DNA from 4 places in the Streptomyces sp. SLBN-8D4 genome. Region 4 is predicted to be linked to each of the others. Evidence: riboswitches for the same ligand, from Rfam matches in the RefSeq annotation. Region 4 holds a riboswitch; each other region holds the start of a gene.
The links. A riboswitch is a leader RNA that binds a small molecule or an ion and turns the genes downstream of it on or off. The one in region 4 is predicted to bind cyclic di-AMP.

Region 1: another riboswitch for cyclic di-AMP. It lies ahead of RKD20_RS18455 (transglycosylase SLT domain-containing protein); the one in region 4 lies ahead of RKD20_RS11685 (M23 family metallopeptidase).
Region 2: another riboswitch for cyclic di-AMP. It lies ahead of RKD20_RS06400 (M23 family metallopeptidase); the one in region 4 lies ahead of RKD20_RS11685 (M23 family metallopeptidase).
Region 3: another riboswitch for cyclic di-AMP. It lies ahead of RKD20_RS17405 (NlpC/P60 family protein); the one in region 4 lies ahead of RKD20_RS11685 (M23 family metallopeptidase).

What each region holds. Positions count from the first base shown of each region.
Region 1 is NZ_JBMGQC010000001.1:4,127,732-4,130,931, forward strand. Features, by position in the region: gene RKD20_RS18450 (CocE/NonD family hydrolase) at 1-1,070, shown strand, start outside; cyclic di-AMP (ydaO/yuaA leader) riboswitch at 1,341-1,515, shown strand; gene RKD20_RS18455 (transglycosylase SLT domain-containing protein) at 1,519-2,001, shown strand; gene RKD20_RS18460 (HAD family hydrolase) at 2,005-2,817, opposite strand; gene RKD20_RS18465 (LacI family DNA-binding transcriptional regulator) at 2,969-3,200, opposite strand, start outside.
Region 2 is NZ_JBMGQC010000001.1:1,371,881-1,375,080, forward strand. Features, by position in the region: gene RKD20_RS06395 (DUF6250 domain-containing protein) at 1-602, opposite strand, end outside; gene RKD20_RS06400 (M23 family metallopeptidase) at 846-1,787, opposite strand; cyclic di-AMP (ydaO/yuaA leader) riboswitch at 1,790-1,958, opposite strand; gene RKD20_RS06405 (alpha-galactosidase) at 2,259-3,200, opposite strand, start outside.
Region 3 is NZ_JBMGQC010000001.1:3,913,308-3,916,507, forward strand. Features, by position in the region: gene pcrA (DNA helicase PcrA) at 1-784, opposite strand, end outside; cyclic di-AMP (ydaO/yuaA leader) riboswitch at 1,237-1,406, shown strand; gene RKD20_RS17405 (NlpC/P60 family protein) at 1,414-2,559, shown strand; gene RKD20_RS17410 (tellurite resistance/C4-dicarboxylate transporter family protein) at 2,684-3,200, shown strand, end outside.
Region 4 is NZ_JBMGQC010000001.1:2,664,338-2,667,537, forward strand. Features, by position in the region: gene RKD20_RS11680 (GntR family transcriptional regulator) at 1-571, opposite strand, end outside; gene RKD20_RS11685 (M23 family metallopeptidase) at 751-1,503, opposite strand; cyclic di-AMP (ydaO/yuaA leader) riboswitch at 1,517-1,674, opposite strand; gene RKD20_RS11690 (M16 family metallopeptidase) at 1,866-3,200, opposite strand, start outside.

The DNA.
Region 1 (3,200 bases), 1.5 Mb from region 4:
ACTCCCACCCCCCGGCCACCGTCCTCGACACCCTGCCCGGCCGCTGGGTCGGCGAGCCGGCCTGGCCCTCCCCCCACGTGACGACGGTGGCGTACGGCCTTCAGGGCGCCCCCGTCCTGGTCCGTTCCCCGCAGCACACGGGCGTGGACGCCGGCCGTTTCCGCCCTCTCGGCAACGACGCCGACCTGCCGCCGGACCAGCGGGAGGAGGACGCCCGTTCGGCCTGTTTCGAGTTCGCGACGGGCGAGGAGACGTGGGTCCTCGGGCGGCCGCGGGTGCGGCTCAGGGTGACCTCGGAGGTGTCGCGCGGGCAGATCGCCGCGCGGCTCTGCGATGTCGCCCCGGACGGGTCGTCGACGCTCGTCACGCGAGGGGTGCTGAACCTCTCGGCCCGCCATGGACGGGACCGGGTAGTGCCCTGGGAGCCAGGGGCCACACAGGAGGTGGCCTTCGAGCTGAACGGCATCGGGCATGCCTTCCCGCCCGGTCACCGCATCCGGCTCGCCGTCTCCTCCGCGTACTGGCCGTGGATCTGGCCGCAGCCCGGTTCGCAGGCCGGATTCACCCTGGAGCCGGCGGGCAGCTTCCTCGAACTGCCGGTACGCGCGCGGGAATCGGCCTCGGACATCGCCTTCGAGGAACCGGAGCAGTCGGCGCCGCTCGGGGTCACCCGCGGTGCAGCCGCTGACGGATGGAGCCCCGCCACCCTGGACGAACCCCGCCCCGAGCGCCTGGTCGTCCGTGACGTGGCCAAGGGTGAGTGGCGTCTGGAGGTCGACCCCCGGTACGGCGGCACGCGCGTGTACCCCGACGGGCTGGAGATCACCGAGGACGCGCTGGAGACGTACACGATCGACGAGCAGGACCCTCTGTCCGCCCGCACCCGCTCGGACTGGACGATCCGGCTGCACCGCCCCGAGCTCGCCTGGGACACCACCGTCCGCACCCGCTCGGAGATCACCTGCGACGGGACGGACTTCCACACCTCGGACGAGGTCGTGTGCACCGCCGGCGACGAGGTGGTCTTCCACCGGACATGGGAGAAGCGGATCCCACGCACGGCCGGTTGAACACGAGTTGGGCATTCCTGACCGTTTTACCCTTCTTGTGCTCGGCTGTGACTTGACCCACTCGGGCGGACGGATCGGCGGACATCCGGAATCTATCGATCCGCCTTTTACCGTGCGCGAGTTGAGGCTTGGCGAACGCAAAGGATCAAGTGCCCCAAATGCCTCTTACCAAGGTCAATAGGCATCGCATGTGAATTCGCCACTTGTTCCGGACATGTGCTCTCGCATACGTTCCCGGCCTGTCGGGCGGCCGCCGAATCCTGCCACCGCCCGCTACACCCACCGAGAACCACGGCAGGAGCGGGGGAACCAGGTAAGCCGCCGGGCCGGATGTCTTCGGACATACCGGTACGGCTTGGGGTGAAGTCGCGCTTTTCGCAAGCGTGGCCGGGCAGCTCCCGCCCGAACCCGACAGCTCACCTCGCAGGCGACGGAGAGGAACTTCGCCATGCCCGCTGCCGCTCAGCACCGCCGTCCCCGTACCAGCCGTCTCGTCCGCAGGCTCGCCGTCGCCGGTACCGGTGTCGCCGTCCTCGCGCTCCCGCTCGTCGGCGCGACCAGCGCGTCCGCGGCCACCCCGACCGTGCAGACCGCGACCACACTCGGCTACTCCAACACCCTCGACGGCTGGATCCGGGCCTCCCTCGCCGTCATGGCGGAGCACGGCATCCCCGGCTCCTACGACGGCATCTACCGCAACGTCATCCGTGAGTCCTCCGGCAACCCCTACGCCATCAACCTCTGGGACTCCAACGCGGCCGCCGGCACGCCCTCCAAGGGCCTGCTCCAGGTGATCGACCCGACCTTCAACGCGTACCACGTGGCCAACACCTCGTGGGACCCGTACGACCCGGTCGCGAACATCACCGCGGCCTGCAACTACGCGGCGCAGCGGTACGGGTCCATCGACAACGTGTTTGGCGCGTACTAGGAACTACGCCTGGCTGAACAGTTTTTCGAGGACGACGGCGATGCCGTCGTCCTCGTTCGACAGGGTCACCTCGTCGGCCACGGCCTTGAGTTCGGGGTGGGCGTTGGCCATCGCCACACCGCGGGCCGCCCAGTCGAACATCGGGATGTCGTTGGGCATGTCCCCGAAGGCGATCGTCACCTCGGGCCCGAGTCCCAGGTGTTCGGCGGCCAGCGCGAGGCCGGTCGCCTTGGTGATGCCGCATGGCTGGAGTTCGACGGTCCCGGGGCCCGACATGGTGACCGTCGCCAGCGAGCCCACCACCGACCGCGCCGTGACCGCCAACTCGTCGTCGGACAGGTAGGGGTGGCGCAGCAGCACCTTGCTGATCGGCTCGCACCACAGGTCGTCGCGTCGGCCGACCCGTACGGCGGGCAGGGTCGGATGGGGCATCAGATAGCCCGGTTCGATGAGTGTGAGTCCGTCGACTCCGTCCTGGTCCACGGCCGCGTACACCTGCCCGACCTCGGCCTCGATCTTGCCCAGCGCGGTCTCGGCCAGCTCCCGGTCCAGGGTCACCGACCAGAGCAGACGGTCCGCGCCGGCGTCGTACACCTGCGCGCCCTGTCCGCACACCGCGAGCCCCGTACTGCCGAGGTCGTCGAGCAGCGGCCGCACTCTGGGCGCCGGCCGGCCCGTCACGACGAGATGCCGGGCCCCACCCGCGGCCACCCGTGCGAGCGCGGCCAACGACCGGTCGGAGAGGGTGTCGTCGGTCCGCAGCAGCGTTCCGTCCAGGTCAGTGGCGATCAGTGAATATGCGGAAGAGGCGGCCATGATCAGAGAATACGGATGGTTGGCCCCTCCGACTCGACGCGAACCGGACGGCTGCTGCTTTCACATGCGTTGACGGCAGTTCCGGCTCCCGGAGGTCGCGCCCGGGCTGTCTCATGCTGCTCCACCCGCACATCGGGCTGCCCGCGGAGCGCTACGCCGAGTCCCGGACCACCAGTTCCGTCGGGAGGATCACTCCGGCCGTGTCCTCGCCCGCGATCTGGGCGAGGAGCATGCGGACCATCTCGGCGCTGATGCGGTCGAAGGGCTGGCGCATGGTGGTGAGGGCGGGGGCGATGGCGGTGGCCGCCGGGGAGTCGTCGAAGCCGCCGACAGCGATGTCATCGGGGACCGAACGCCCGGCCTGCTGAAGGACGCCCACCACG
Region 2 (3,200 bases), 1.3 Mb from region 4:
AAGACGAGCCGCCCGTTGTTCCACCACTGCACCCTGGAGCCGTCGGAGACGATCCGTACCCGGTTCGGCTCGTTCGCGGCCAGCAGCGGCTCGGTGTAGTCGTAAATCAGGGGCCGCACACCGGATTGTCCGACGTAGCGGCGCAGCCGTGTCGTGGTGTTGTAGTTGGCGCCGTAGCCGGAGTAGTACGTCCTCAGGTAGTCGTACTCCGCGAGCGCCCCGCCCCGGGGGACGGCGAAGAGGTCGTCGGGGGACCGGACGTCGACCGCGTTCCAGAAGTTGTTCAGGTCGGACACCCGGTCGTTGGCCCCGCCCGCGGACACGGGTGTGGCGGTGTACTCCAGGACGTACGGCCCTGCGAGCGGCTGCCTGAACCAGATCGTCGCACCGGCCGGCACGTCGACCTCCAGGATCCCGCGCCGCGCGGTGACCGTGCCGCCCTGCTCCAGTTCGACGGCCCAGCGGCCGAGGCCGTGACGGAAGTCGTCGTGAGCGATGAGGCGCCGGTGGCGGGGCGAGGCGCTCGCGGTGGCCGCGGGGGCGAGGGCTGCCAGGGCGGCGCCGGCCGCGAGGGCTCCGAAGGCTCTGCGCGTGGTCGTCATGGCGGACGGTTCCTTCCGGGAAGGGGGTGAACTCCGAAGCCGTTAGAAAGCGCTTACGCAGCAACGGAGTTCACTGTGCCCCGCCCCTCCCCCACCTGTCGACGCCCCGAGCGCGCCTGCCACAAGAACGCAACGAAGCGATCATGAAGGCGCGAACACCCCCGACCGGCATCGCGCTTCCACGGAAACACCGAAGGCCGGACCCGGGGATCGGGGTCCGGCCTTCGGTGGCACAGGGGGGCGTCAGCCGACGGCGACGCCCTTGGAGCGGAGGTAGGCGACCGGGTCCACGTCGGAGCCGTAGTCCGGCGTGGTGCGGATCTCGAAGTGCAGGTGCGGGCCGGTCACATTGCCGGTCGCGCCGGAGAGGCCGATCTGCTGGCCCTCGGACACGGTCTGGCCGGCCGAGACGGAGAGCTGGGACAGGTGGGCGTACTGCGCGTAGTAGCCGTCGGCCAGCTTGATGACGACCTGGTTGCCGTAGGCGCCGCCCCAGCCCGCGGAGACGACCGTACCCGCGCCGACGGCCTTGAGCGAGGTACCGGTCGGGACGACGAAGTCGACGCCGGTGTGGTAGCCGCTGGACCACATGCTGCCCGCGACGCGGTAGCCGGTGCCGATGGTGGCGCCGCTGACCGGGAGGGTGAAGCCGCTGGCACTGCTGGTGGTGTCGGCGCTCTGGGTGACGGCCGTCGACTTCGAGGACGCCTTCTTCGGCTCGGCCTTCTCGGTCCTCGCCGAGGACGACGAGGAGGAGCCGGTCTTCGTCGCGCCCGCCTTGGCCTTCTTGCCGATCGAGAGCTTCAGACCCGGGTGGATCAGCGACGGGTCGTCGCCGACCGCCTGGCGGTTGTCGGCGTAGAGCTTCTTCCAGCCACCGCTCACATGCTGTTCGTCGGCGATCTTCGAGAGATAGTCACCGACCCGCACCGAATAGGTGCGCACGGTCGAGGTCTTTGCCGCGTCTTTCTTCGCAGCCGCCTTTTCGGCGGACTTCTCAACGGCCTTCTGCGTGACGGGAATCGACTGAACGGCCTTTTCCGACACGGACTGCGAGGTGGCGGCGTGCGCGCCGGTGGCCCCCATGAGCGGGAGGGCGAGCGCGGCGCCCCCGGTTCCGGCGACGGCGATCGAGCGGGCGAAGCGCTGGGACTTCGGGCGGCGGTGCTTACCCTTCGCGGGCATGACGAATTCCTCTCCGGCGCCTGCGAGGTGAGCTGTCGGGTGCGGGCTGGAGATGCCCGGCCGCGCCGAGACGCGACTAAACCCCAAGCCTGTTCCGGAGACCGGAACAGGCAGTACTGCCTGTGGGTCCCCCGCTCCTGCCGTTCACGGGTAAGTGGGTGTGGGGAATCCGTTCGGCGGCAGGATTGGGCGTCCGACCGGATCGGTGGCGAACGTAAACGAGCAAGACGCAAAGGGACAAGTGAGAGGTTGCGCGGGTATGCGTTTCCCTTGATCCCCTATGAGAATTACCAGTCACCCTGCGTGTATCGGCCGCGCTTCTCCCACCCAAACCCCCTTGATAAACCTGTGAATTACGTGAACATGACGGGCGACACACCGTCACGGCTATGACGCTCCTCACGTCACGAATTCACAGGAATCCTCATTCCGGAAGGAGTTGGAAGGAAGCTAGTAATTCGGACAGAAGCCCTAGATGCGGCGCAGTCGGATAACCGTCGCATCGAGGTCGCCGCGCAACCCGGTCCGAAGTCCGTGATGCATCAGTACGACCCCTCGGTGAACTTCGCCCGTTTCAGGGCATTCGTACGACGCTGTCGGATCGAGCCCGCGCAGCCGCAGCGAGGGGACGGGCTCGCCGTACTTCTGCGCCTGAAGCCAGGCGAGGACGACGGTCTCGTCCCCGCGGACGTACTGCACCGCACTCAGTCCGCCCCGCGGAGGCCGCAGCCGGTAGAGGTCGCCATGCTGCACCAGCGGCCTGATCTCCTTGTAGAGCTTCACCCAGCGACCGGCTTCGGCGAGCTCCTCCTCTGTCCACTCGGCGAGGTCCCCGCCGACTCCGAGCACCCCGGCCATCGCGCTCACGAACCGGAACCGCAGCGAGCTCACCCGGCCGTTGAGCTGGGTGTTGGGACTGTCGGTGACCCAGGCGGCCATCACGCGCGCGGGATGGATCTGACTGAAGCCGTCCTGAATGGCGAGCCGGTCGAGCGGGTCGGTGTTGTCCGAGGTCCACACCTGGTCGGTACGGCTGAGCACCCCGAGGTCGATCCGGCCGCCGCCCCCCGAGCAGGACTCGAAGGCCACGCCCGGGTGAGCCGCCCGCAACCGGTCCAACAGGGCGTAGAAGCCACGCACATGGTCGACCCACAGGCGCTGCGGGTAGGACTCGCCGGGCCAGCCCGCGTCCGTGAAGCAGCGGTTGAAGTCCCACTTCACATAGTCGATCGGGGCCGAGGAGAGCAGGGTGTCGAGCTGCTCCCACAGGTACTCCTGGACGTCCTCCCGCGCGAGGTTCAGCACGAGCTGATTGCGGAACTCCGTCCTCTTACGTCCCGTTTGGTACTGCACCCAGTCCGGGTGGGCGCGGTACAGCTCGCTGTCCGGGTTGATCATCTCCGGCTCGACCCA
Region 3 (3,200 bases), 1.2 Mb from region 4:
GGTTGACCGTCGTCATGATCAGGTCGTCGAAGTCGAGGGCGTTCGCCTCGCGCAGGCGCGACTGGTACATGGCGTAGGCCTGGGCGAGGGTCTTCTCGAAGCCGTCCGTGGCCTGGGCGGCGAAGTCCTCCTCGTCGATCAGCTCGTTCTTCAGGTTGCTGATCTTGGCGCTGAAGGACTTCGGCGGGTACCGCTTGGGGTCGAGGTCCAGGTCGCGGCAGACCAGCGCCATGAGGCGCTTGGAGTCGGCGGCGTCGTAGATCGAGAAGGAGGAGGTGAACCCGAGCCTCTTCGACTCCCTGCGCAGGATCCGCACGCACGCGCTGTGGAAGGTCATCACCCACATCGCGTTCGCGCGCGGGCCGACGAGCTGCTCGACGCGCTCCTTCATCTCGCCCGCGGCCTTGTTGGTGAAGGTGATCGCGAGGATCTGGCCCGGGTGGACATTGCGCTCGCCGAGGAGGTGGGCGATGCGGTGGGTGAGCACCCGGGTCTTGCCGGAGCCGGCACCGGCCACGATGAGCAGCGGGGTGCCGGAGTGCACGACGGCCGCGCGCTGGTTCTCGTTCAGCCCCTCCAGGAGGGCGGCCGGGTCCACCACCGGGCGCGGGGCGCCGTCGCGGTAGTAGGCGTCCCGGTCCGGGGGCACGTCGAACTTCCCGCCGAACAGGTCGTCCGGAACCTGCTCCGGTACGTGCTCGTCCTCGGGCGGCGGCGGTTCTTCCCCGTGGGCCCGAGGGGCCTGGAGGTCCGCCAGGAAGCTGTCGTCAAAGAGGCTGCTCATCGCTCTCCGAGTCTAGGGTGCCCCACTGACACACCGCCGCCGCCCTGAGAACATCCACCGGTATCAGCGGCCGATGATCTTCCGGACCTGCCCTCCGGCGCCCCCGGCCGCTGTCCGCGACCGACCGGGCCGAGACGCGGGTCCGGCCGCCGCAGGGCCGACGGCGACGCCCGCCGGGAACGGCACCCGCAGGTTGGTGCGCTCGCCCCGCGAGACCTTGGTCACCACGGCACGGCCGCCCCGCTCCGCCTTACCCGTTACCCGTCACCCCCGAAGGAAACAGACCCAAATCATCACAGAACACCCCAGGTTGGTCATGCGAGGCGGCCCCTGGGGACGAAGGTCACGAAAATGTATCGGGCATATCGAACATCAACCTTCACACGGGCCACACCGGTTGGCTACCGTTCCGGACAGGCCGTACGACCCCCTCCGGCGAACCTCGCCGGGCCGCACGGCCTCCGCCGAGTCCGCAGCGCCGCCGCGCGCCCGGAGCCGGGGACCCACCGAACCCGGGGTGAATCGGCCGACTCCCACGCAGGGAAGGGCCGTAGGGCAAACCTTCCGAAGCACCTCGCCCGAACCCGACAGCTAACCCGGTAGGCGGAGCACGGGAAGGAGTCGCCTCCTTGGCGTCGCACCGCAAGTCGCGTCCCGTCGGTACGCGCGTAGCAGGCATACGGACCCCGGCCCTCGCGACGGCCGCCCTCACCTCCGTGGCCTTGCTGTCCCAGTCGGCGAACGCCGCGCCGGCCGATGACAAGCCGAGTCTCGAAGAGGTCGAGAAGAAGGTCGACGACCTCTACCGCCAGGCCGAGTCGGCGACCGACAACTACAACGCCGCCAAGGAGAAGACCACCACGCAGCGCAAGCAGGTGGACACGCTCCTGGAGGACGTCGCCCGGCGCACCCAGAAGCTCAACGAGGCACGGGAGGAACTCGGTTCCTTCGCCGCCGCCCAGTACCGCACCGGCGCCGCCGCGCCCGGCACGGCCACCTTCCTGCTCGCCGACACCCCGCAGGACTACTTCGACCAGACCCAGCTGATGGGCCGCTTGACGAGCCGCCAGAAGGGCGCCGTCGACGACTACGTCTCCGAGCAGTCCACGACGATGAAGAAGCGCCAGGAGGCCTCCCAGAGCCTTCAGACGCTCACCGAGACGCAGAGCGACCTGAAGACCGCCAAGGCGACCGTCCAGAAGAAGCTCGCCGACGCGCGCGAGCTGCTGTCGGAGCTGACCGCCCAGGAGAAGGCGCGTCTCGCGGCGATCGAGCAGCGCAAGCAGCAGGAGGCGGCCCGCAAGGCGGCGGAGCTGGCGCGGCAGCAGGCGGCAGCGGAGAAGGCCGCACAAGGAGCCGCGCAGGAGGCCACCGCCCCGCAGGAGAGCACATCGACGGCGCCCGACTCCTCGTACGCCACCAAGGCCGCCAAGGCCCTCGCCTTCGCCCGCGCGCAGGTCGGCAAGCCGTACGTCTGGGGTGCCACCGGCCCCGACTCCTACGACTGCTCAGGGCTCACCCAGGCCGCCTGGAAGGCCGCCGGCGTCGACCTCCCCCGTGTCACCTACGACCAGGTCAACGCCGGCACCACGGTCTCCCTGGCCGACGCGCAGCCCGGTGACCTGGTCTTCTTCTACGACGACATCAGCCACGTGGGTCTCTACATCGGCAACGGCATGATGATCCACGCCCCCAAGCCGGGCGCGTACGTCCGTGAGGAGTCGATCTACTACGACGGCGAGTCGGGGATCCACAGCGTGGTCCGCCCGGCCTGAGGGCTCGGGCTCCGAGGACCAGGGCTCTTCGGCCGGTCGCTCGGGGCCCGCACTCGCGTGCATTTCCCCGCCCGCGCGTGCGCGCCCCGCTCGCACGGCGCGGGGAGCTTCCTAGCATCGACCCATGCCCGCTCCCTCCCCCCACTCCCCCCTGCGCGCCTGGTGGACGCGGCGCCCGCCCGCGGCCGGGGCCGCGGTGATGGCGACCGGCATCCTGTCGGTCGGGCTCCATCTGGCCGGCCACGAGACGCTGTCGCGGATCGCCCTGGTGATCGGCTGCGCGGCCTGGCTGGGGCTGGCCGCCGAGTTCGCCGCAGGACTGCTGAGGGAGCGCGCGCGCTGGGCCGCGGACGCCGGGACACCGGGCGGCCTGACGGCCGTGGCGGCGACCACCGTGCTCGGCATCCGATTCTCCGCGCTGGGCCGGCAGACCCTCGCCGAGGCGCTGCTGGCGCTGTCCGCGCTGCTGTGGCCGGTGCTGACGGTGCTCGTCGTGCGGCACTGGAAGCGGAAGATGCGCGGCGGGGTGTTCCTGTGCTGTGTGGCCACCCAGGGCCTCGCGGTCCTGTGCGCCACGCTCGCCGCGGCCGATTCGGCGGCATGGCTCGCGCACACGGCGCTCACGTTGTTCTGGCTCGGCC
Region 4 (3,200 bases):
CCGCCCGCGCCCGCTCGGCGTCCCCGCGGGCCACCGCGTCCACGATCGCGCCGTGCTCCGCCCAGGACTCCACGGGGTTGGCGGGTGCGTCCACGACGTACATCCAGGCGATCTTGTGCCGCAGCTGGGTCAGCAGCGAGGTCAGCGCGGGGCTGCCGGAGGCCTGGGCGAGCGTCTCGTGGAACCAGCCCCCCAGGGAGCGCAGGTCGTCGCTGTTGCCCCGCCTGGCCCGCTCCTGGCCCAGCCTGACCAGGCCGCGCAGCACCTTCAGATGGGCCTCGGTGCGCCGCTGGGCGGCCCGGGTGGCGCCGAGCGGTTCGAGGAGCATGCGCATCTCCAGGAGGTCGGCGCCCTCCTGCTCGGTCGGTTCGGCCACACACGCGCCCGCGTGCCGCCGCGTCACCACGAAGCCCTCGGCCTCCAGGGTGCGCAGGGCCTCGCGGACGGGGACGCGGGAGACTCCGTAGCGACGGGCGAGCAGTTCCTCGGTGAGCCGGCTCCCGCGCTCGTGGACACCGGCGACGATGTCGTCCCGGATCGCAGTGCATACCGAGTGCGCCGGAATACGCATGTCCGACCTCCGTCTTAATCCCCGTGAAACGTCGCCGATTGACGTGTGTTCAGTGACTCTATTGCAATGAGCGGGAATTTCCGACGGCGGACCGGAATCCAGGGATATTTTTTGGACAACGGGCCGCTGGAAACGAGGCTCGGGGAGCCGGGGTCTCGCGGAGTGTGCGCGACGGGTCGTCAGACGTTCACGCCGTGCGAGCGCAGGTAGGAGACGGGGTCGATGTCCGAGCCGTACTCCGGGCTGGTGCGCGCCTCGAAGTGCAGGTGCGGTCCGGTGGTGTTGCCGGTCGCGCCGGAGAGGCCGATCTGCTGGCCGGGGGTGACCGACTGGCCGACCGAGACGCCGATGGACGACAGGTGGCCGTACTGGGTGTACGTGCCGTCGGCCATCCTGATCACGATCTGGTTCCCGTACGACCCGCCCCAGCCCGTCTCCACGACGGTGCCGCGGCCGACCGCGTGCACGGAGGTGCCGCTGGCGGCGTGGAAGTCGACACCGGTGTGGCTGCCGGAGGACCACAGGGAGCCGCCGGTCTTGTAGCCGGTGGAGATGTAGGAACCGGAGATCGGGGCGACGAAGGCGTTGAGGCGCTTGCGCTCGGCCTCACGGGCGGCGCGCTCCTTGGCCTCGCGTATCTCCTTGGCGCGCGCCTCGGCCTTGCGCTTGGCCTCCGCCGCCGCCTTCTTCTGCGCGGCTGCCTGCGCCTGGGCCTCGGCCTGGGCGCCGAGCTGGTCCGCGAGGGAGTCCCCGACGGTGACGACGGGCATGAGACCGGTCTGCTCGACGGAGTTGTCGGCGGCGAGCGCCGGGGCCGCGACGGCGCCGAGGACGCCGGTGGTGGCAAGAGCCGCGACGCCCGCGGCGCGGGCGGTCGTGCGCTTCATACGGCTGGGACGACGGTGCTTCCCGGCGGCGCAGGTGAACGCCATGTGGTGGCTGATCCTTTCCTTCCTTCTCGCCTACCGGGTTAGCTGACGGGTTCGGAGCAGGAAGGTCTCCTACGGACCCCCTCGCGGTGCGCGGGCGTCCGATTCACCCCAGGGACGTGGGTCCCCGGCTCCCCTGGCTCACGCCATGCGGGGACTCGGCGATGACTGTCCGGTGCCGCGGACGCGGCGCGGTGCCTGACGGACAGCCCAGAGGACGCTAAGCGGGCCTGCTTTCAATCCCCAAACCGATGAGGGTGTTTGTAGCGCATCCCACAGGGCAGACAGGCAACCTCCTGCCCAATCCGGACATCTGGGGGCCCTGGTGACGTTTGCGCCACCAGGGCCCCCTGAGCCGGGTTCCTCTACTCGGCCGTCACGACCTTGACTTCGCCGATGCCGAGGGCTTCGACGGGCTCCTTGATGGCGGCCGCGTCGCCGACCAGGATCGTCACCAGCCGGTCCACCGGGAAGGCGTTCACGACGGCGGCGGTGGCCTCGACGGTGCCGGTCGCGGCGAGCTGCTGGTACAGGGTCGCCTGGTAGTCGTCGGGCAGGTGCTGCTCGACCTGGTCGGCCAGCGTGCTCGCGACGGCCGCGGCCGTCTCGTACTTGAGCGGTGCCACACCGACGAGGTTCTGTACGGCGACATCGCGCTCGGCGTCGGTGAGACCGCCCTCGGCGAGCGTGCGCAGCACCTTCCACAGGTCGTCCAGGGCGGGACCGGTGTTCGGGGTGTCGACCGAGCCGCTGATGGCGAGCATCGCGGCGCCCGAGCCGTCCGGGGCGGACCTGAGGACCTGGCCGAACGACCGTACGCCGTAGGTGTAGCCCTTCTCCTCGCGCAGGACGCGGTCCAGGCGGGAGGTGAGGGTGCCGCCGAGGCAGTACGTGCCGAGCACCTGCGCGGGCCACACGCGTGCGTGCCGGTCCGCACCGATACGGCCGATCAGCAGCTGCGTCTGGACGGCGCCAGGGCGGTCCACGATGACGACCCGGCCGGTGTCGTCGGCGGTCACCGGCGGCACGGGGCGCGGCCGGCCGGTGGAGCCGGTCCAGGAGCCGAGGGTGTCGGCGAGCAGCGCGTCCAGGTCGATGCCGGTGAGGTCACCGACGACCACGGCGGTCGCGGTGGCGGGCCGCACGTGCTTCTCGTAGAAGGCCCGCACGGCCGCGGAGTCGATGTTCTCGACGGTCTCCTCGGTGCCCTGGCGGGGGCGCGACATACGCGAGTCCGCCGGGAACAGCTCCCTGGACAGCTCCTTGGCCGCGCGGCGGGACGGGTTGGCCAGCTCGTGCGGGATCTCGTCGAGGCGGTTGCGGACGAGCCGCTCCACCTCGCTGTCCGCGAACGCGGGCGCCCTGAGCGCGTCGGCCAGCAGACCGAGTGCCTTGGCCAGGCGGGAGGCGGGCACTTCGAGGCTCAGGCGGACACCCGGGTGGTCGGCGTGCGCGTCGAGGGTGGCGCCGCAGCGCTCCAGCTCGGCGGCGAAGTCCTCGGCGGAGTGCTTGTCGGTGCCCTCGGAGAACGCGCGCGCCATGATCGTGGCGACACCGTCCAGGCCGGCCGGCTCGGCGTCCAGGGGCGCGTCCAGGAGCACCTCGACGGCGACGACCTGCTGGCCGGGACGGTGGCAGCGCAGGAGCGTGAGGCCGTTGTCGAGCGTCCCGCGCTCGGGGGCGGGGAAGGCCCAGACCTT